Regions from separate parts of the Kitasatospora sp. NPDC093102 genome, predicted to be linked through region 3. Evidence: riboswitches for the same ligand, from Rfam matches in the RefSeq annotation. Region 3 holds a riboswitch; each other region holds the start of a gene.
The links. Region 3 has a riboswitch for cobalamin ahead of AB0O11_RS34000 (aldehyde dehydrogenase family protein). Riboswitches for the same ligand answer to the same signal wherever they lie in the genome.
Positions count from the first base shown of each region.

Region 1: another riboswitch for cobalamin. It lies ahead of AB0O11_RS31010 (cobalamin biosynthesis protein); the one in region 3 lies ahead of AB0O11_RS34000 (aldehyde dehydrogenase family protein).
Region 2: another riboswitch for cobalamin. It lies ahead of AB0O11_RS06710 (ribonucleoside-diphosphate reductase subunit alpha); the one in region 3 lies ahead of AB0O11_RS34000 (aldehyde dehydrogenase family protein).
Region 4: another riboswitch for cobalamin. It lies ahead of AB0O11_RS12760 (HoxN/HupN/NixA family nickel/cobalt transporter); the one in region 3 lies ahead of AB0O11_RS34000 (aldehyde dehydrogenase family protein).

Region 1 covers NZ_JBFBFA010000037.1:67,822-72,742, reverse strand. The annotation lists gene AB0O11_RS31020 (hypothetical protein) at 1-587, opposite strand, end outside; gene AB0O11_RS31015 (alpha/beta hydrolase) at 1,243-2,349, opposite strand; cobalamin riboswitch at 2,735-2,868, shown strand; gene AB0O11_RS31010 (cobalamin biosynthesis protein) at 2,976-3,968, shown strand; gene AB0O11_RS31005 (cobyric acid synthase) at 3,965-4,921, shown strand, end outside.
Region 2 covers NZ_JBFBFA010000003.1:225,156-230,076, forward strand. The annotation lists gene AB0O11_RS06705 (ribonucleotide-diphosphate reductase subunit beta) at 1-349, opposite strand, end outside; gene AB0O11_RS06710 (ribonucleoside-diphosphate reductase subunit alpha) at 370-2,775, opposite strand; cobalamin riboswitch at 2,968-3,127, opposite strand; gene AB0O11_RS06715 (glycosyltransferase family 39 protein) at 3,174-4,832, opposite strand; gene AB0O11_RS06720 (glycosyl hydrolase) at 4,829-4,921, opposite strand, start outside.
Region 3 covers NZ_JBFBFA010000048.1:7,450-12,370, reverse strand. The annotation lists gene AB0O11_RS34010 (protein-glutamine glutaminase family protein) at 1-1,588, shown strand, start outside; partial or broken gene AB0O11_RS34005 (ISL3 family transposase) at 1,671-1,873, opposite strand; partial or broken gene AB0O11_RS34000 (aldehyde dehydrogenase family protein) at 1,868-2,281, opposite strand; cobalamin riboswitch at 2,491-2,682, opposite strand; partial or broken gene AB0O11_RS33995 (IS5 family transposase) at 2,844-3,493, shown strand; gene AB0O11_RS33990 (IS110 family transposase) at 3,515-4,756, opposite strand.
Region 4 covers NZ_JBFBFA010000007.1:125,629-130,549, reverse strand. The annotation lists gene AB0O11_RS12770 (hypothetical protein) at 1-1,207, opposite strand, end outside; gene AB0O11_RS12765 (metalloregulator ArsR/SmtB family transcription factor) at 1,282-1,665, opposite strand; cobalamin riboswitch at 1,747-1,960, shown strand; gene AB0O11_RS12760 (HoxN/HupN/NixA family nickel/cobalt transporter) at 1,991-3,106, shown strand; partial or broken gene AB0O11_RS12755 (cupin domain-containing protein) at 3,138-3,293, shown strand; gene rpmG (50S ribosomal protein L33) at 3,357-3,521, opposite strand; gene AB0O11_RS12745 (aminopeptidase P family protein) at 3,936-4,921, shown strand, end outside.

The DNA.
Region 1 (4,921 bases), on a different contig from region 3:
ATCTGCGGCGCGCGGCAGGTGCCGCGGACAGCGGAAACGGCCGAGGCCGCGTGCGGCACCGGCGACAGGCCCGGTCCGCCGAGGCCGGCGCCGACCCGGCGCTCGTCCAGGCCACGGCGCAGCAGTTCCAGCAGCTCGCTCTCGGCGACCGGGCCGTCCACCAGGTGCAGGAAGGAGAGCAGCTGCGGGGCCTGGTCCACGGCCTGCCCGGCCAGTACGGCGAACACGCCGCGCAGCGCGGCGGGCGGCACCGGGGCGAGCAGGGTCCAGGCGTCGAACAGCGCCGACCAGCCGCGAACCACGGCCTCGTCGTCGTGCTCCCAGGCGTGCAGCCGCCAGCCGGGGCCGGCTCCGCCGTCACGGGCCTCCACCAGGCCCACCAGCAGCGCCTGCCCCCACGCCTTGGCGGCGGCGCCGACCGTCATGGCCAGTGCCCGGCCCGCCGCGCGGGCGTCCTCCGGGAGCAGCTCACCGCGCTTGTCGACCTCGGCCAGCTCGCCGGCCCAGCGGGCGACCCGCACGGCGTCCACCAGCATCCGTCGGGCCAGCGGCGCCAGCTCGGCGGGTGCCGGGAAGCCCTCCGGCACGGGAACCCGACCCCGCCCGGGAGCCGGAGCGGGCCCTCGTCGCCGGGGTACTCCGTTACGGGGGACACCCGCCCCGCCCGGCCTGCCACCGGTGGGCCGGTGGGCCGTTCCGGGGAGACGGGTCACCGTCGCACCGGTACCGATCGTCGGTGGGAGCGGGGCATCACGGTCGCGCGGGTTCCGAGACGTCACGTCGAGCAGTCTTCCCCTTGTACCGGCCTTCTGTCACATCCGGTTGTCCGTACGACCGGGCGACCGGCGGCGGCACCTCCGCAAGATCGGGCAACAGCGGCAAACCGCCTGGCTGGAAACGTGTGACCCGGCCATGCCACTGGCGCCACCCCGGTCGCCGAGAATGCTCGACCGATCACCGTGCGTACGGGTGGGGGGTAAGGGGTCGGTCCAATTGTCGCCCCTGACGGCAGGGGGCTTTTCGCGCGGGGAATCCGCTCCGCCGACTTCCCGCGGGACTGTCCAGCCCGAATCCGGACGGATGGCGGACGGGGTGGCGGGGTCATGCTGCACGAGAAGTCGGACCGGCCGACTTTTCGCGCATGCCCGGCGAAAAGGCAGAAACGTTCATTCGTGGACGGCGGAATCCTCGCCGGAAAACCCGGTGGGGCTCAGCCGAAACCGCTCGCACGGCCAGGGGGGGCTACAGCAGCGGCGTGAGCCAGCGGCGGAGGAGCTCGGTGTAGTGGTCGGGGGCGGTGTTCCAGAGGGTGGCGTGGTCGGCGCCGGGGAACGTCTGGAGGCTGACCACGTCGGGGCGGGCGGCAGCCAGCTTCTCCGCGCTGCCGAAGGGGGCTATCCGGTCCTCGGGGCTGTGCAGCAGGAGAGTGGGCACGCGCAGGTCGGTGCCCTCGGCGATGCGGCCGAAGTCGGCGAGGTCGACGCCGGTGCGGCCCTCGGCGGCGAGGGCGCCGAGTTCGGCGGCGACGCCCTGGAAGCCGGCCCGGGCGGCGTCCCGGCGGGCGGAGGCCGGGAGGTCGAGCACGGGCGAGTCGAGGATCAGCCCGCGGATGGCGTGCGACCAGGCGGAGCGGGCCGCCGTCCGGAGGACCGTGGTCGCCCCGAGGGACCAGCCGTAGAGGATCACCGCGCCCGCACCGCTGTCGAACGCCAGCCCTACCGCCGACTCGATGTCTCGCCACTCGGTCTCGCCGAAATGGGTCAGCCCGTCGGGGGAGGCGGGGGCGCCCTGGTCGCCGCGGTAGGTGACGGCGAGGGCGGGCAGGCCGAGCCGGTCGAGGACGGGGAGCACCGGGAGGGTCTGCTGGCGGTCGGCTTCGGGGCCGTGCACCAGGATCACCCAGGTGCCGCGTTTGCCGTCGAGCTGCCAGGCGGGCAGCGCACCGAGCTCGCCCTCGGCGATGGTGTCGGCGAAGGCGAGGCCGAACGCCTCGGTGGGGTCGCCGAGGTGGACCCGGGGAGTGAGGCGGACCTCGGTACCGGCGGTGAGGGTGCCCCGGTCGGCACGGACCAGGCGGCGGGTGACGCCCCGTTCGTCGCTGCGCAGGACCTCCTCGACGACCGCGTGCCCACCGTCCGCCCACTCGACCGCCCAGCGGCCGGGGCGCAGGCTCTCGGGGCTGCGGGTGAAGGTGACCCGGCCGGGGGCGAGGCTGTGGACCAGGATCGGACCGGACTCCTGGACGGCGGTCGCCGGACGGACCATCTGCTCGGAGGCCCGACGGCCGATCACCAGCACGGCGGCCCCGACCGCTGCGGCCGCCACGACGGCGGCGGTTCCCCATCGCATTTCGCTCCCCGCTCTGTTGGTCACGGACCGGACGGTGTTCGAGCACCAGTCCACCGGCGCCCCGCCCGCCCGGCCACCGGGCTAGGCCGTCCGGGTGACCCCAGCGGCGACCCGACGGTGCCGGGGAGAGGCCGGCAGCGGGCGGTGAAGGAGTCGACGATGGGGCGACGGGGGGCCTTCCGCGGAGCATGCCACCGGAAGGCCGCCGTGGAGCGCGATACGGCACCGGCCGCCGAACGCGCGAAGCGGCACCGGGCCGATGCCGCGCTGGGCGATCCCACAGGGTGTCAGTCGGCGGCGCCCGCGTGTGACCAACCCCTCCGCGACCTCGGTTGACTCCCGGTTCGGGCCCGTGATGGGATCCTGGGGCCAAACGGAGGCATGGAGAGGAAGCCGGTGGAAGTCCGGCGCGGTCCCGCCACTGTCACCGGGGAGCACGCTCGGAACATCGCCACGGCGGGCCGTCGACGGCCGCTGGAAGGCTCCGGGAGTGCGTTCGACCCGGAAGCCAGGAGACTCTCGCCCCCGTCACGTCGATCCAGGGCGCGGACCCTGAGTGAGGACACGCACGCGATGCAGGCTGCCCCGCCCCGCCGGACTCCGAGCTGCCTTCCGCCGTGCCACCGATGACCCCGCCGGCACCTTCTCCGTCTCCGCGCACGCTGACCTGCGCCGCCGCGTTCGCGCTCGGCGCCGTCGCGGGCTACGCCGCCGACGCCCGCTTCGCCGACCCCCGCCGGGGCCACCCGGTCGCCGTCTTCGGCACCGCCGCGACCCGGCTGGAGCGGAGGCTGTGGCGCGACGACCGCGGTGCCGGGGCCGGGTACACGGCGCTGTGCGTGGGCGCGGTGGCGGCGGGCGCGCTCGCCCTGGACCGTACGGTGGGCCGGCGCCCGCTGGGCCGGGCTGCGCTGGCGGCGGCCGCGACCTGGACGGTGCTCGGCGGCACCTCGCTGACCCGGGAGGCGCGCACCATCGGCCGTTCGCTGACCGCGGGCGACCTCGCGGCCGCCCGCGAGCGGCTGCCGCACCTGTGCGGGCGGGATCCGAGCGCGCTGGACGGGCAGCAGATCGCCCGGGCGGTGGTCGAGTCGGTGGCCGAGAACACGGCCGACGCCGTGGTGAACGCGCTGACCTGGGGCGCCCTGGCCGGCACCCCCGGCCTGCTGGCCTTCCGTGCCGTGAACACCCTGGACGCCATGGTGGGCCACCGCTCGCCGCGCTACGCCCGGTTCGGCTGGGCCTCGGCCCGGCTGGACGACCTGGCGGGCTGGCCGGGAGCCCGGCTGACGGCGCTGCTGACGGTGGCCGCCGCACCCGAGCCCCGGACGGCCTGGCGGGTCTGGCGGCGCGACGGCTCCGCGCACCCGAGCCCGAACGCGGGCCAGGCGGAGTCGGCGTTCGCCGGCGCGGTCGGCGTGCGGCTGGGCGGGACGCTGCAGTACGGCGAGCGGATCGAGCACCGGCCGGTCCTGGGCGCAGAGCTGCGGCCGGTGACGGTGGACGACATCGAGCGGGCCTGCGCGCTCTCCCGGCGGGTGGGCGCACTGGCGCTGGGTACGACGGTCGCGGGGCACGTCCTGCTGCGGGCGTTCCTGGGGAAGAGGGGAAGGGCATGACGAACGCGCTGCTGGTCGCGGGGACGACCTCGGACGCGGGCAAGAGCGTGGTGACGGCCGGGATCTGCCGTTGGCTCGCCCGCCAGGGCGTGCGGGTCGCGCCGTTCAAGGCGCAGAACATGTCGCTCAACTCCTTCGTCACCGCCGACGGCGCCGAGATCGGCCGCGCCCAGGCGATGCAGGCGCAGGCCGCCCGGGTGGAGCCGGAGGCGGCGATGAACCCGGTGCTGCTGAAGCCGGGCGCGGACGGCCGGAGCCAGGTGGTGCTGCTCGGCCGGCCGGTGGCCGAGGTGGGCGCACTGGACTACCGCGAGCGCAAGCCCGTTCTGCTGGAGCGCGCCCTGGAGTGCCTGGCCGACCTGCGCCGCCGCTACGACGTGGTGGTCTGCGAGGGCGCAGGCTCGCCCGCCGAGATCAACCTGCGCGACCGCGACATCGCCAACATGGGCCTGGCCACGGCCGCCGCCCTGCCGGTGGTGGTGGTCGGGGACATCGACCGCGGCGGGGTCTTCGCGGCGATGTACGGGACGCTGGCGCTGCTGTCGGCGGAGGACCAGCGGCACGTGGCGGGCTGGTTCGTCAACAAGTTCCGCGGCGACGCGCGGCTGCTGGCACCCGGGCTGGAGATGCTGCACCGGCTGACCGGCCGTCCGGTGCTGGGCACACTGCCGATGCTGCCCGGGCTCTGGCTGGACGCGGAGGACTCGCTGGACCTGTCCACGGTGGTGGACCGGGCGGACGGGCCCGGGCCGCTCGGCGCGGACGTGCTGCGGGTGGCCGTGGTGCGCTTCCCGCGGCTGTCCAACTTCACCGACGTGGACGCGCTCGCGCAGGAGCCGGGCGTGCTGGTGCGCTGGGCGACCAGGCCGGAGGAACTGGCCGACGCCGACCTGGTGGTGCTGCCCGGTACCCGGGCCACCGTCGCCGACCTCGCCTGGCTGCGCGAGCGCGGC
Region 2 (4,921 bases), on a different contig from region 3:
CCGGGTCGGGCAGGTAGGTGTCCAGCAGCGTCAGGTAGAACTGGACGTGCACGGCCTCCTCGAACAGCTGCCGACTCAGGTACAGCCGCGCCTCAGGGGAGTTGATGTGCTTGTAGAGGCTCAGCACCACGTTGTTGGAGACGATCGAGTCGCCCGTGGCGAAGAACGCGACCAGCCGGCCGATCAGGTGGCGCTCGCCCTCACTGAGCTTCGCCAGGTCGGCGACGTCGGAGTGCAGGTCCACCTCCTCGACGGTCCAGGTGTTCTTGATCGCGTCGCGGTACCGGTCGTAGAACGACGGGTAGCGCATCGGGCGCAGGGTCAGCTCGAAGCCGGGGTCGAGCAGCATCTTGCGGTCTTCAGGGGTGCTCACTGGCAGGCCTCGCAGGACTCGGGGTTCTCCAGGGAGCAGGCGATGGCGGCTTCCTGCTCCGGGGTGAGGGAGGGGGTGTTCACGGGCACCGGCGCGGCGGCACGGGCGGCACCCGGCGCGGCCTGGGCGATGCGGGTGGCCGGGCGCGAACGCAGGTAGTAGGTGGTCTTCAGACCGACCTTCCACGCGTAGGCGTACATCGAGCTGAGCTTGCCGATGGTCGGCGCCGCCATGAACAGGTTCAGGGACTGGCTCTGGTCCAGGTACGGCATGCGGGCGGCGGCCAGGTCGATCAGCGCGCGCTGCGGCAGCTCCCAGGCCGTCCGGTACAGCGAACGCACCTCGGACGGCAGCCAGTTCAGCTCCTGGACGGACCCGTTGGCGTCGCGCAGGGCGTCGCGGGTCTGCTGGTCCCAGACGCCGAGCTCCTTGAGCTCGCGCACCAGGTACGGGTTGACCTGGAGGAACTCGCCGGACAGCGTCTCGCGCTTGAACAGGTTGGACACCTGCGGCTCGATGCACTCGTACACGCCGGCGATGGACGCGATGGTCGCGGTCGGCGCGATGGCCAGCAGCAGCGAGTTGCGCAGGCCGGTCTCGGCGATCCGGGCGCGCAGCGCCGTCCAGCGGTCGGCCCACTGCGGGGCGGCGCTCGCGAAGTGGTCGATGTGCAGCTCGCCGCGGGCGGCGCGGGTCTCGCCGTACGCCTCGTGGCGGCCGAGCTGCTCGGCCAGGTCGGCGGAGCGCTCGTACGCGGTGAGCATGATGCGCTCGGCGATCAGCGTGGACAGCTGCTTCGCCTCGGCGGAGTCGAAGTCGATGCGCAGCTTGAAGAAGACGTCCTGGAGGCCCATCACGCCGAGGCCGACCGGCCGCCAGCGGGAGTTGGACGTCCCGGCCTCGGTGGTCGGGTAGAAGTTGATGTCCACCACACGGTCGAGGAAGGTCACGGCGGTGCGCACGGTGGCGTCCAGCCGCTCCCAGTCCATGGCGTTGATCAGGTCATCGGCACGGGCATCAAGAGCCACGTGGGCGCCGAGGTTGACCGAGCCCAGGTTGCAGACGGCGGTCTCGGAGTCGTCCGTGACCTCCAGGATCTCCGTGCACAGGTTGGAGGAGTGCACGGTGCGGCCCGGCAGCGCGGTCTGGTTGGCGGCGCGGTTGGAGGCGTCCTTGAAAGTCATCCAGCCGTTGCCGGTCTGCGCGAGGGTGCGCATCATACGGGCGTACAGGGTCTGCGCCGGGATGGTGCGGACGGCCTTGCCGGCCAGCTCGGCCTTGCGGTACGCCTCGTCGAAGTCGGCGCCCCACAGATCGACCAGCTCCGGCACGTCGGCCGGGGAGAACAGCGACCAGTCCTCGTTGGCGTTGACCCGGCGCATGAACTCGTCCGGGATCCAGTGCGCCAGGTTGAGGTTGTGGGTGCGGCGCGCCTCCTCGCCGGTGTTGTCGCGGAGCTCCAGGAACTCCTCGATGTCGGCGTGCCAGGTCTCCAGGTAGACGCAGGCCGCGCCCTTGCGGCGGCCGCCCTGGTTGACGGCGGCGACCGAGGAGTCGAGGGTGCGCAGGAACGGCACGATGCCGTTGGACTTGCCGTTGGTGCCGCGGATCAGGCTGCCGCGCGAGCGGATGCGCGAGTAGGACAGGCCGATGCCGCCGGCGTGCTTGGACAGCCGGGCGATCTGCGCGTAGCGGTTGTAGATCGAGTCCAGGTTGTCCAGCGGGGAGTCGAGCAGGTAGCAGCTCGACATCTGCGGGTGGCGGGTGCCGGAGTTGAAGAGCGTCGGCGAGGAGGTCAGGTACTCCAGGCGGCTCATCAGGCCGTACAGCTCGGCCACCTCGCGCACCGACTGCTCGCTGTCGCCGACCGCCAGGCCGCAGGCGACGCGGAGCAGGAAGTGCTGCGGGGTCTCGATCACCTTGCGGGTGATCGGGTGGCGCAGCAGGTAGCGGGACTGCACGGTGCGCAGGCCGAAGTACTCGAAGCGGTCGTCGCCCGCGGCGTCGACCAGCCCGTCCAGGGCGGCGGCGTGCTTGGCGACGAAGGCCGCGGTGGTGTCGCCGATCAGGCCCTCGGCGTGGCCGACGGCGATCGAGGCGGAGAAGGACACCGAGCCCTGGCTGGTCGCCTCGTCGACGATCTCCAGCGCGAGCAGGCGGGCGGCCAGCTTCGAGTACTGGGGGTCCTCGGCGATCATCGACGCGGCGGCGTCCACGGCCAGCCCGCGCAGCTCGGCGAAGTCCGAGCCGGCGTGGCGGCCGCGCAGCGCGGCGGCGGCGACATGGCCGGGGTCCACCTCGGTGAGGTCGGTGCTGCGGTCGGTGAGCAGCCGCAGCAGGGCGCCGCCGGGGTCGGAGACCGTCGGGTCGGTGAAGGCGGTACCGGAGCCCTGGGCGGGCAGGGTGGCTGAGGCGGCGATGGTCAAGGCGCTCTCTCCTGGCGGCGATCGGCGGCGGTGATCGGGGGCACCGGGCCGATCTGGGCAGGGGAGCACGGCGCGAACGCAGACGGCGTCGCGCGACGGTGACTCCCCGGCCCGCCCGCGAGGCCCGGAGGGGGTACTGCTGGTGCCGGCGCGGCCTCTGCGGGAGGGCCGTGGCGCACACTGTTCGGCAGGTCATCGGACTCGCGGGTACGGCTGCTGGAGCCGCCCGCACACCGCTGCGGGGCAGTCCCGGATTCGCACCGGGTTCCCCTGCATCGACAGCAGGAGTGAGCATACATGTAGTGCCGCCGGACTGCGGCGGCACCATATGTTGTGCCTGTCGTGTCGCGGATGTGCGTAGGCCGGGCGGCCGGTCAGTGCTTGAGATAGACCTTGTACGTACTCGAATCGCCGGTCGGCGACGTGAATTGGGCGACCAGCCGGTAGTGCCCGGCGACGGCCAGGGCCTCGCTCAGGGCCCGGTCGGTGGCCCTCGGCGCGGTGCTGTCGAGGACGACCATCGTGAACCAGCCGTCCCGGATCGCGGCCACGCTGCCGTCGTCGCCGTGATGCTCGACCCCGGCCCCGTCGCGGTACTCCGTGCCGGTGCGCGCGGAGACCCACTGCTCGGGCTTGGAGACGCTGCCGAGGTAGTACTCGGCGAGTCCGTCGACCTCGGTGAGGTAGCGGCCCTGGGGCTGCGTGTGGGCCCGCAGGACGGCCAGCAGGCGGCCGGAGTCGGGCCCGTTCTGGTAGCGCAGGGCGGACTGCTCCAGGCCGAGGGCGAGCAGGGCGACCCAGACCAGGATGCCCAGCTGGGGATGGCGGAAGTGGGCACCGACCAGCCGGGTCAGGCCGACCCCGGCGAGCGGGGCGGCGAGCAGCATGCCGTAGCCGAGGTGGCGGAACAACGCGCCGGAGGTGCCGGTCCACAGGTGGGCGGCGGGGATCAGCAGGGCCGTGACGGTCAGGGTGGCCCCGAGCAGGGCGCGCCGGCTCCGGGAGGTGGGGACGGCGTCCTTCTCCGGTGCGTCGTGCTCGTTCATCTGCTCGCGGCGCGCGTAGGCGATGGTGCCGGCCACCGCGAGGACGGTGAACAGGCCGGCCCACTGGAGCGTGCCGAGCAGGATCGAGCCGGTGGAGCCGGGGGCGTTGCCCTGCGAGGGCGACCATCCGGCGACCTTGCCCAGGGTGCCGAACGGCAGCAGCAGGACGAGGGTGCCGAGGGCCGCCAGCAGCGCGCGCACGGCGGCCGGGCCGGCCCGATGGTACGGCCGGGCGCAGGCGAAGGCGAGAGCGACCAGCGCGGGGACGGCGAAGGCCGCGGAGTAGGCCACGGCGCAGGCCAGTGCCGTGGGTGGGGCGGCGAGCAGGGCCATGGCCGGGTGGCGGCGGGCGGTGAACACCGTGGTCCAGGCCGCGACGGCGACCAGCAGGACGGCGAGGGACTCGGGCGCGGCGTAGAAGCCGACCACGACGGTGGACTGGAGGACGGCGTACACGGCTATGGCGCAGATGGCGACCCGCTCGTTGAACAGCCGCCTGGTCAGCGAGTACAGCAGCACCGTGGTCAGCAGCGCGAAGCCGAGGCTGAGCAGCCGGGTGCCCCAGATGCCGTTGGCGTCGGCGGCGGCGCCGGCCAGCGGCGGGTAGAGCCAGGGCGAGCCGTGCACCCGGTCGACCAGGTCGGTGGTGACCGGGGTGCCGTGCAGCAGGTGGGCCAGCTGCTGGCGCCCGACGACCATGGCGGCCGCCTCCTCGGGGTGCGCGGCGGCCAGCAGGCGCAGCGAGAGTGCGGCCTGGACGGTCAGGACGGCGCCCAGCAGGCCGCGGGCGATCCAGCGGCGGCGGGGGCTGGGGCCCGGGTCCCAGCCGATCGCGGGGACCTGCGGGATGGTGTACGGGGCCAGCTCGACGCCGTCGGGGTTGTCGACGGGCACGGGCGTACGGGGCTCCGGGCCGTCCGGCGGGGGGACGTCCGACACCGGGCCGGCGGGGTGCTTCGGGGTGGGGGAGAGGTCGCTGGTCATCATGGGTTCCGGATGTCGAAGCCGTAGCGGGGGGCGGACACCCGCTTCTTGAAGGCGGCGAGGGTGTCCGGAACGGTCTCGACCCGCCAGTC
Region 3 (4,921 bases):
CGTCCGGCCGGACGAACCCGGCACACCGCTCCAAGAGGTCAGCCCACCTCCGGCACGGTCCGACACGCCCCCGACCGGCGCCGATCCCAGCAGCACCGCACACGGGCTCCCCGCCGGTCCCACCGAACCGGCTCAGCCCGCCGCCGTGACCAGTCCTCCCCGGCTGCCCACCGACGCGTGGCCCGCGGGGCTGCGCGAGAAGGCCCGGGACTTCCTGCGTGGCAAGACGGCCTCGGTCCTCACCGAGGACCAACTGGCCCTTGCGGAACGGACCCTGGACCTCGTCACCGCCAACGACCGTTCCGCCACCGCCCACCCGTTCGCCTCCGAGGCGACCATCCGCGTCTACCGGCGGAAGACCGCCGACATCCTGCGAAAGATCGCACCGAGCATCGACCTCCGCACCTACGACCCCACCAAGCCGCTGCCGCTGCCGGGTTCCGAGGCCCGCCTGCTGAGCATCCACTCCGTCACGACCCCCAACGGCCGTCCGCTACCCAGGCCCGTCGTGGAGGCCGTCACCCGCACCGTCGTCGCCTACCAGCGCGGCTCGCTCCGCAACGAACCCGCCATCAGCGCCACCACGGCCCCCGCGCGCAAGGACCTCGACACCCCACCCGGTTCCGCGCGCCCGGCCGTCACGCGCCGACCGGTGGTGAAGACCGGCACGCGCTTCGACGACACCACCCCTGCTGCCCGCAGAGCTGGCACCGGAGTCGCGCCACGGGCTTTCCGCCTGCCCACCGTCGCACTGCCCGCCACGGAAGAACCGCACCCGCCTGGTGCCACGAACCGCACCCGCACGCCCGGGTCCGGTCGTACCGGTCCAGTCCCAAGCCCTGTGACCCCGCACAGGCGCACACCCGAACCCGCCGTGCCCTCCTCACACCGCGCCCGCAGCCATCGACCGACAGCCCCGGCCCCCGCCCGGCCCGAACGCCCCCGCACCGCCCCGGCCGGAGTCCCGCCGACTCCCCCGAACACCACCGCACCCGGCTCGGCCACCCGGGGCACGCGCCTCACCACCCGGCCGAACACCACCCGCGCCAAACAGCCTCCCGTCGAGCGGCAACCCGGTTCGCGGCAGAAACCCGGGCCTCAGGAACTGCTTGAGCGCACCGGCCTGCCCTCCGAGGGGTCCGCTGCCGCACGGTTCAACGTCCACCTCGCGACACACCTCACCGAGGCCGCCACCACCCTCCGCCCCCGCCTCGACCCCCGCGACCCGCTCACCCGCCTGCGCCGCCACGTCTTCGGCACCACGCCCGCCACCGACACCGAGCTGCTCGGCCTCGCCCACACCCTGATCGACGTCAACTACCCCATCACCCCGGACACCCTCCGAGCCCTCCAGTCGCTCACCCCCCTCCTCACCCCCGGTACCACCACCCCCTCCCCCGAGGCCCTCACCACCGTGGTCCTCGGTATCCCCGACCCCCGCCCCGAAGACGTCTGTGACCTCCTCGACATCGCCAAGGCCCTCCTCGACTTCAACGATCTCCGCAGGGTCCACCACCCGTTCACCATCGACATCCTCAAACGCGCGGCCGAGGGGCACGCCCCCGACCAGAACATCCGGGCGACGTAGCCGGCCCGCTGTCACCCGAGGGGACCGGTAGGGACTATCAGGATTCCGGCTCTGTTCCGTAGTCGGTGGTGACGCTGCGTCCTCATTGCGGGAGGAGGACGCGGTGGCGGAGGAGGTCGAATCCGGCGCGGCCGTGCATCTGGCGCATGATCCTCCTGGTGCGGGTGTTGACGCCTTCGGTGCGGCCGTTGTGGTACGGGAGGGTGAGTCCGGCGTCGACGGCGGCGCGGTCGAGTTCCAGGCCGTTCGTGAAGGAGTGCAGGTGGGGCAGGTCGGCTGGCGCATCGAGTACACGTCGATGCCCGTCCCGGCGTTGTCACTGAACTCGCCCTTCAGCAGGTGCGGGATGCCGGCGGCGAACTCCACGACTTCCAGGCCGCGTTGGATGTCGCCGTGGGCGTCGGCCACGGTCTTCCCGTGTTCGGCGGAGAGCAGCCGGGCGAGTTCGTCCTTCTCCCGCTCGACCAGTTGGAGGAAGCGCAACAGCACCCGGGCCCGCCGCTGCGGGTTCCAGGCCGCCCACACGGGCTGTGCCTGGGCCGCGTCGGCGATCACCGCCTCGACCTCGGCGCGGTCCGCCAGCGGCACCCGGGCCTGCACCCGGCCGGTGTTGGGGTCGAAGACGTCCCCGTAGCGGCCGGAGGTGCCGGCGGTGGGCTTGCCGGCGACGAAGTGGGTCAGTTCACGGACCATCGGTTCCTTCTCTCGACAGGGATGGGGAGAGGAGGAATGGAGGCCGCCGACCGCGAGCGGGCGCACGGTGGTGCGCCCCTCGGCACGGGCGTGCGGCGGTAGAACGGACCGTCAGGGTGTGGGCGCCCCGGCAGCCGTCGGCACGGGACAACCAGGAGCAGTGGAACGGGAGCAGCCCGGAGTCATGCGTGTCGTCTCCATCCTCGTGGAAAACACGAACCACCCGCGGCCGGTATCCTGACTCCCGGATCACCGCACGCCCTCAGGCCTTCCCGGCTGGCTGCCAGTGGCCGTCATCTGCGAGGACGAACTCCCCGGTCACAGTGGCGGGACCGTGCCGGACTCACACCGGCTTCCCTGACACCGCGGACCTGCCGTCGACCATATAGTTGGACGTCCTAGTAAGTCCAGAGGTCTGTGTAGGCGTTGCGCCATCGGGGCCTGCCACCCCGAACACCGCCCCGACTACCCCCTGGAAGAAGACCGTCCGCGACTTCGCCATCGCTTAGGACTTGTCCGCCCGATCATGTGACTATCGGTTGCCTTGCTCGTTGTGCTGGGCATGGGGCGGGGTGATCTGACGGATGAGGAGTGGGAGCGGCTGCGGCCGTTCCTGCCGGTCAGCAACAGGCGTTGTGGCCGGTGGCGGGATCACCGGCAGGTGATCGACGGGATTCTGCACCGGGTGCGCACTGGTGTTCAGTGGCGTGATCTGCCGGAGCGGTTGGGGCCGTGGAAGACCGTCTACGAGCGGCACCGGCTGTGGTCGGCCGACGGGACCTGGGAACGCCTGCTCCAGCAGGTGCAGGCCGAAGCGGACGCGGCCGGCGACATCGACTGGGACATCTCGGTCGACTCGACCATCGTGCGGGCCCACCAGCATGCGGCCGGTGCCCGCGCTGACCCGCCACCGGCCCTCGGGCCAAAGGGGGCTGGGCCAGGGGAACACCAGGACGAGACGCCGTGGCAGAGCCTCGTTGCCCGCCTGGTGGAGGTGGTGCTGGAGGCGAGGGCCTGAGCCGCTCGCGCGGCGGGTTCACCACCAAGGTCCACCTGAGCGCGGACGGCCGCTGCCGTCCGCTGTCCCTGGTCGTCACGCCGGGGCAGCGGGCGGACTGCACGCAGTTCGAGCCCGTGCTGGAGAAGATCCGCGTCCCGCGGACCGGCTTGGGCAGGCCCCGCAAGACGCCCGACAGCCTGGCCGCGGACAAGACACCCCATGCAGATATCGGGTCAAGCAGCTGCAGCGAGTGGTGACGGTTTCGGCGGAGCGAATGCGATCGCTTCATCGAACTTCTGGCAACTGGTCAAGCAGTGGTGGAGCTGACCGAGCATGCGGTTGAACAGGTGACGGAGGGCCGCGTAGTAGCGGTCACCGGTCTCCCGTCGCCGGTTGTAGTGGGCATGGGCGCCGGGCGAGGCGGTGAGCGCTGCGAAGGACCAGTGCCTGCCGGTTGCGGCCAAGCGACTGTTCTTGATCCGGCGATGGCTGACGCGCCGGCTCTTGCCGGACTCCCGCGTCACTGGGGCACTTCCGGCATACGCTTTCAGATCCCGAGCGGTGTCGAACCGGGTGCGGTCGTCGCCGATCTCGGCGAGTATCCGGGCGCCGGTGAGCACGGCCAGGCCCGGAAAGCTCGTGATGATCTCCGCATCGGGATGCTGCAGGAAGAGCTCCTCGGTGGCGCGCGCCAGGTCGTCGCAGGCCTGGCAGGCCGCCTCGAGCTGGCCGAGCAGAGCGAGTGTCTGGCGTCCCATCGCTCTTTCCACCAGGGCCGGTTGGTGCAGCCAGGACTGGCGGAACACCTCGAGCAGCCGGTCGGTCTCGGCCTCGATCCGGCGCTGGCGGCCGGCCCGCATGACGGCAGCCTTGAGCCGACTGCGGGTGAGCTTGGCGGCCTCGGCCGGGGTGGGGGCGATTGCCAGGATCGCGCGGGCCTCACGGGACAGCAGCCGCTCGCGCTTGCCAGCGAACGCCTCCAGGACCGCCGGGTAGTACTCGCGCAGGTGCGATCGCAGACGGTTGTGGGCCCGGGTGCGGTCCCAGACCGCGTCCTGCTGGGCCCTGGCAAGGACGCCGATCGCCTTGACCAGGTCGGAGTCGCCCGGTAGAGGCCGGTGGAGTTCGGCGTCGGTGCGCAGGATGTTCGCCAGCACGACGGCGTCCTGGTGGTCGGACTTCTTGCGAGAGACGACGTGCCGGTCTCGGTAGCGCGCCACGGCCATCGGGTTGATTGCGAAGACCCGACGCCCGGAAGCCCGCAGACAAGCCACCAGGAGCCCGCGTGAGGTCTCGATCGCGATCGGGATCGGATCGTCCGGGCTGTCGCCGTGCTCGGCAAGCAGTCGCAGCAGGTCCTGGAAGCCTGCCGCGTCATCACTGATCCGAAGCTTGCCCAGCAGGTGGGCTTCGGAGTCGACCACCGCCACGTCGTGATGGTCCTCGGCCCAGTCGATCCCGCAGGTCACGTGCATGCGCACCCCTTCCGAGCCTTCGCTGTCCGTCGGCGTCGAGCCGCGGCAGGACCACCCGGCGACCTAACAGAAGCGCTCGCGGGCGCACCACCTCATCAGCCGTCCGTGGCCCCAGCTGCCCCCGGGGTCCTCGCTCTCGTGAAGAGCTCCACGGCTCCGGCTGAT
Region 4 (4,921 bases), on a different contig from region 3:
CGGTGGGCCCCTCGGTGGCCGCGGGGCATGGGACGGGCTTGGGGTAGGGCAGGAGGGCCGGTTCGTCCCGGGGTTCGTCCAGTCCTTCCAGGAAGGAGTAGAGCAGCGGGCGCAGCAGCCGGGCGGACTCGCCGCGGTGGGCGAGCGATCGGCCGGTGATGCCGCTCAGGTCGGCCGGGTCCTGGGCCAGGACCAGTTCGAGTTGGGCGGCGAGGTCCCCGTCCGGGTCGAGGACGGGTGCGGCCTGGCCGAAGGCGTAGCTGGGGGAGCGCGGGTCGAGTTCGGCGGCGCCGGTGGCGACGAGCACGGTGCGGTGGTCCAGGGCGGCGCCGTAGACGGTGACCGAGCCGTGGTCGCCGATCACGCAGTCGGCGGCGACGAGTGCGGCCTGCCAGCCCTGGTGGGGCGGGATCAGGCGCAGGCCCATCCGGCGGGCGTCGTCGAGCAGCGCCTCGGGGTCGTGGCGGCTCCACACGTTGGGGTGCAGGACGACGGCCACCGTGTACTCGTCGGCGGGCAGTTGGCGGACCAGCCGCTGGGGCAGGTCGGGACGGCTGCCGAATAACGAGTGCTCGCTCCAGGTGGAGCTGACGACGACGAGCCGTCGGTCGCCGGTGGCGCCGAGCGCGGCGCGGTAGCCGTCGCGGGAGCGCCGGCTGCCGAGCATCCGGTCGAAGCACGGGTCGCCGACCACCTTGGCGACGTCGAGCGCCTCGGGGCAGGAGATCCGCAGCCGGTCCAGCTGTTCGGGGTGGGAGAGGCCGAGGACGTCCACGAACACCCGTCCGCGGTGGGTGAGTTCGTTGCGGGACAGGCCGGCGGCGCTGATCGTGTCGCCGGTGGACTCGGTGACCAGGCGGTTGTAGCCGGCGCCGTGCGGGAGGACGACGAGGCGGGCGTCCAGGCGGTGCATGGAGGAGTGGACGGCGCAGGCGACGGCCAGGTCGAAGTGGCGGCGGACGGCGTCCTCCCAGTCCAGCACGGTGAAGCCGGGCAGGCCGTGGAGGTACTCGTCCAGGGCGCGGTCGGCGAAGGCGGAACCGGGGTTGACGGTGAAGTAGAGGTCGATGCCGTGCGGGCCCAGCAGGGAGAGGACGTCCAGGACCCGGGTGGCGGAGGTGAGGGTGCGGGCGACCGCCAGCACGCGGGCCTTGACCGGGTCGGTGTTCCAGCGGTCGGCGGGCCAGGCGTGGGGGTGGGACGGCACACCATGATCGTACTGGCAGGGGCGGCCTCCGGCGCGCCGCGCCCTTCCCGGGAATCGGCCGGCCCGAGGGGGAGTCAGCCCGCGGCCGCGCTGGGTTCGTGGTGCTCGGCGGCGGCGCACTCGTCCAGGAGGGGGCGCATGGCGTCGTCCACGAGCCGGTAGCGCACCACTCGTCCGTCTCGGTCGCCGGTGACCACGCCGGCCGTGCGGAGCAGCCGCAGGGCCTGGGAGACGGCGGGGTCGCGCATGCCGGTGGCGACCGCGAGGTCGGTGACGGCGAGCGGGCCGGCCCGGTGGAGGGCCAGCAGCAGGGCGAGCCGCCCGGGGTCGGCGAGCAGGGAGAACCGCTCGGCCCAGGACCGGACGTGCGCGGGGTCGCCGATCGCGGCGATGGCCTCGCAGACCCGGTGCCCGTCGATGGTGCGGTGGCCCGCGCGGTCGGCCGGTACGAGATGCATGCGGACATTCTTGCAGGCGGATCCCTGTGATCCTGGACACCTGCGCAGGTGCGCAGCCTTGCACGGGTCGGGCCCGGCCCCTACGGTGTAGCCCGCCGTGGTGCTCGGGAAGACCGGTGACGGACCCTCAGGGGTCCCAGCCCGGAGCGGCCCTCGCCACTGTGATCGGGTCGTTCCTCCGCCTGCGGAGGAACGTCGGCCGTACCCACGGAGCCACTGGGCGCCTCGCGCGCCTGGGAAGGCGGGTACGGGCGTCCCGTAAGCCAGGAGACCGGCCACGGCATCTCACGAGGTTTTCCACGAGGTGCTGGAGCGTGATCTGCAGATGACCCTGCCCGAAACCGTTGCCGCCGGGGCGAAGACGGCCCCTTCCGTCCTGCCCGCCTTCAGATGGCGGCGCGAGGACACCGTCCGTACGGCCGGGTTGATGACGGTGATCCTGGCCATGCACGTGGTGGCCTTCGGAACGCTGATCTTCCTGGTCGCACCCGAGAAGTACGCGGTCGGCACCCAGGTCTTCGGGGTGGGCCTGGGCATCACCGCGTACACCCTCGGCATGCGGCACGCCTTCGACGCCGACCACATCGCGGTGATCGACAACACCACCCGCAAGCTGATGGCGGACGGCAAGCGGCCGGTCTCGGTGGGCTTCTGGTTCGCCCTCGGGCACTCCTCGATGGTGGTGCTGATGGCCGCCCTGGTGGCGGGCGGCGCGCAGTTGGCGAACACGCTGATGGACGACGAGTCGACCACCCACAAGTGGCTCGGGATGGTCGGCACGACGGCCTCCGGCGCGTTCCTCTACCTGATCGGCGCGCTCAACCTGGCGGCGCTGCTCGGCATCCTCAAGGTGTTCCGGGCGATGCGGGCCGGGCGGTTCGACGAGGAGGAGCTGGAGGCGCACCTCGACTCGCGCGGCTTCATGGCCCGGGTGCTGAACCGAGCGACCCGTTCGATCACCCGGCCGGGGCAGATGTTCCCGGTGGGCATGGTGCTGGGCCTGGGCTTCGACACCGCGACCGAGGTCACCCTGATGGTGATGGCCGGCTCGGGTGCGGCCTCCGGCCTGCCCTGGTACGCGATCGTCTGCCTGCCGCTGCTGTTCGCGGCCGGGATGAGCCTGTTCGACACCCTGGACGGGACGTTCATGAACTTCGCGTACCAGTGGGCCTTCGCCAACCCGGTCCGGAAGGTGTACTACAACCTGACCATCACTGGTCTGTCGATCGCGGTGGCCTTCATCATCGGCACCATCGAGCTGGTCGGGGTGCTGCACGAGAAGCTCGATCTGACCGACCCGGTCTCCGGGTTCATCGCGGACATCTCGCTGGACAACGTCGGCTACGCCATCGCCGGGCTGTTCGTGGTGGTCTGGGCGATCGCGATCGGGTACTGGAAGCTCGCCCGGGTCGAGCAGCGCTGGACGCCCGAGAACTCGTGACTCAGGCGGCCGCGAGCAGCAGCGTGCCCGCGACGGCGAGCTGACCCTGGTCCACGACGGTGCGGACCATCCGGTGCCGGCCGGCGGCACGGTCTCCTTCGACGCCTCGTACGCGCACGTCTACCGCAATACGGGGGAGCGGGTGCTGCGGCTGACCATGGTGGTCTCCGTCCCGCCGCCGCGCTGAGCCGTCGAGCGGACGGAACGGCGCCTCCCCGGGCTCGGGGAGGCGCCGTTCGTGTGTGCGGGGTCAGCGCTCCTCACGGAAGTCGACGTGCCGGCCGGCCGCCGGGTCGTACTTGCGCAGGACCATCCGGTCCGGGTCGTTGCGGCGGTTCTTGCGGGTCACGTACGTGAAGCCGGTGCCGGCGGTGGAGCGGAGCTTGATCACCGGGCGCAGTTCGCTGCGGGCCATCGGGCGTCCTCCTGGGGTCCGGGGTGCCGGGTCTCGTGCGTCGGGCCGGGACCGTACACCGAAATGGAAGCCATTTTCGTGCATTCCAACGCGAGCCCGGCCCTGCCCATTCCCGGACGCCAGGAAGCGTCCATGTCCGCCCACCGGCTGCCGGCCCGGCTTCGGCAGCACGATCCCGCACCGCCGCGGGGCCCGTTCGACCCGGACGAGTGGTGAACGAGTGGTGACGAACGGTAGCGGGCGGTGAGGGGTGGGCACCGCCGAGGCTCGGGGTGCGGCGCGCGGGGGAGCGGGGGCCACGGCGCGTGTCCGGTAGTGACGGCGCGGTCGCGCAGGGGGCGCGCAAGGGGCACCGGGGGTTCTGTCGGGGGTGCTCGGCGGGCGGTTCGGGCCGGGGGTTCGTAGGCTCGACGCATGGCGGATGCGTACGCGGGGCGGCGGGAGCGGGTGAGGGAGCACTGCAGTGCGGCCGGGGCCGACGCGGCGCTGATCACCCGTGCGGCGAACGTGCGGTACCTGACGGGCTGCGCGCCCTGCGGGGCGAGCCTGCTGCTGACCAGGGAACGGGCGCTGCTCGCGCTGCCGGACGACCTGCCGCCGGACGACTCCGGGGAGCACCTGATCGCTCCGGACATCACCCGGATGCCGGTGGCGGCCGGCTCGGACACCGCGCTGGCCGCCGCGGCCGCCGCCGCGCGGGCCGGGGTGTCGGGCCTGGCGGTGGAGGAGCACGACCTGACCGTCACCCGGCACCGGGCGGTGGGGGGCCGCTCCGAGGGGGCCCGGCTGGTGGACCTCGGGCAGACGGTCGAGCGGCTGCGGGTGATCAAGGACGAGCGCGAGATCGCCGACCTGCGGATCGCCGCCGAGATCGCCGACCAGGCGCTCGGCGAGCTGCTGGAGTCGATCCTGGTCGGCCGCACCGAGCGGCACCTGGCGATGGAGCTGGAGCGCCGGATGATCGACCACGGCGCCGACCGGGCGGCCTTCCCGGTCTCGGTCGGCACCGGCACCCACTCCGGCCAGGCCGCCCACCAGCCGACCGACCGCCGGGTGGAGGAGGGCGACTTCCTGACCGTGGTGATGGGCGCCCAGTACCGCGGCTACGGCGTCTCCACCGCCCGCACCTTCGTGATCGGCGCCACCCCCGCGCCCTGGCAGGTGGAGCTGCACCGGCTGGTCTTCCGGGCCCAGCGGGCGGGGCGGGAGGCGCTCGGACCAGGGGTGGAGCAGTGCGTACCCGACCGGGCGGCCCGGCAGGTCCTGGAGGCGGCCGGCCACGCCGAGGCCTCCCCGCGCCCGGTGGGCCACGGCATCGGGCTGGAGATCCGGGAGGCGCCGCGCCTCGGTCCGTCGGACATGGGTAAACTGGACAGCCGCGTACCGGTCACCGTCGGTCC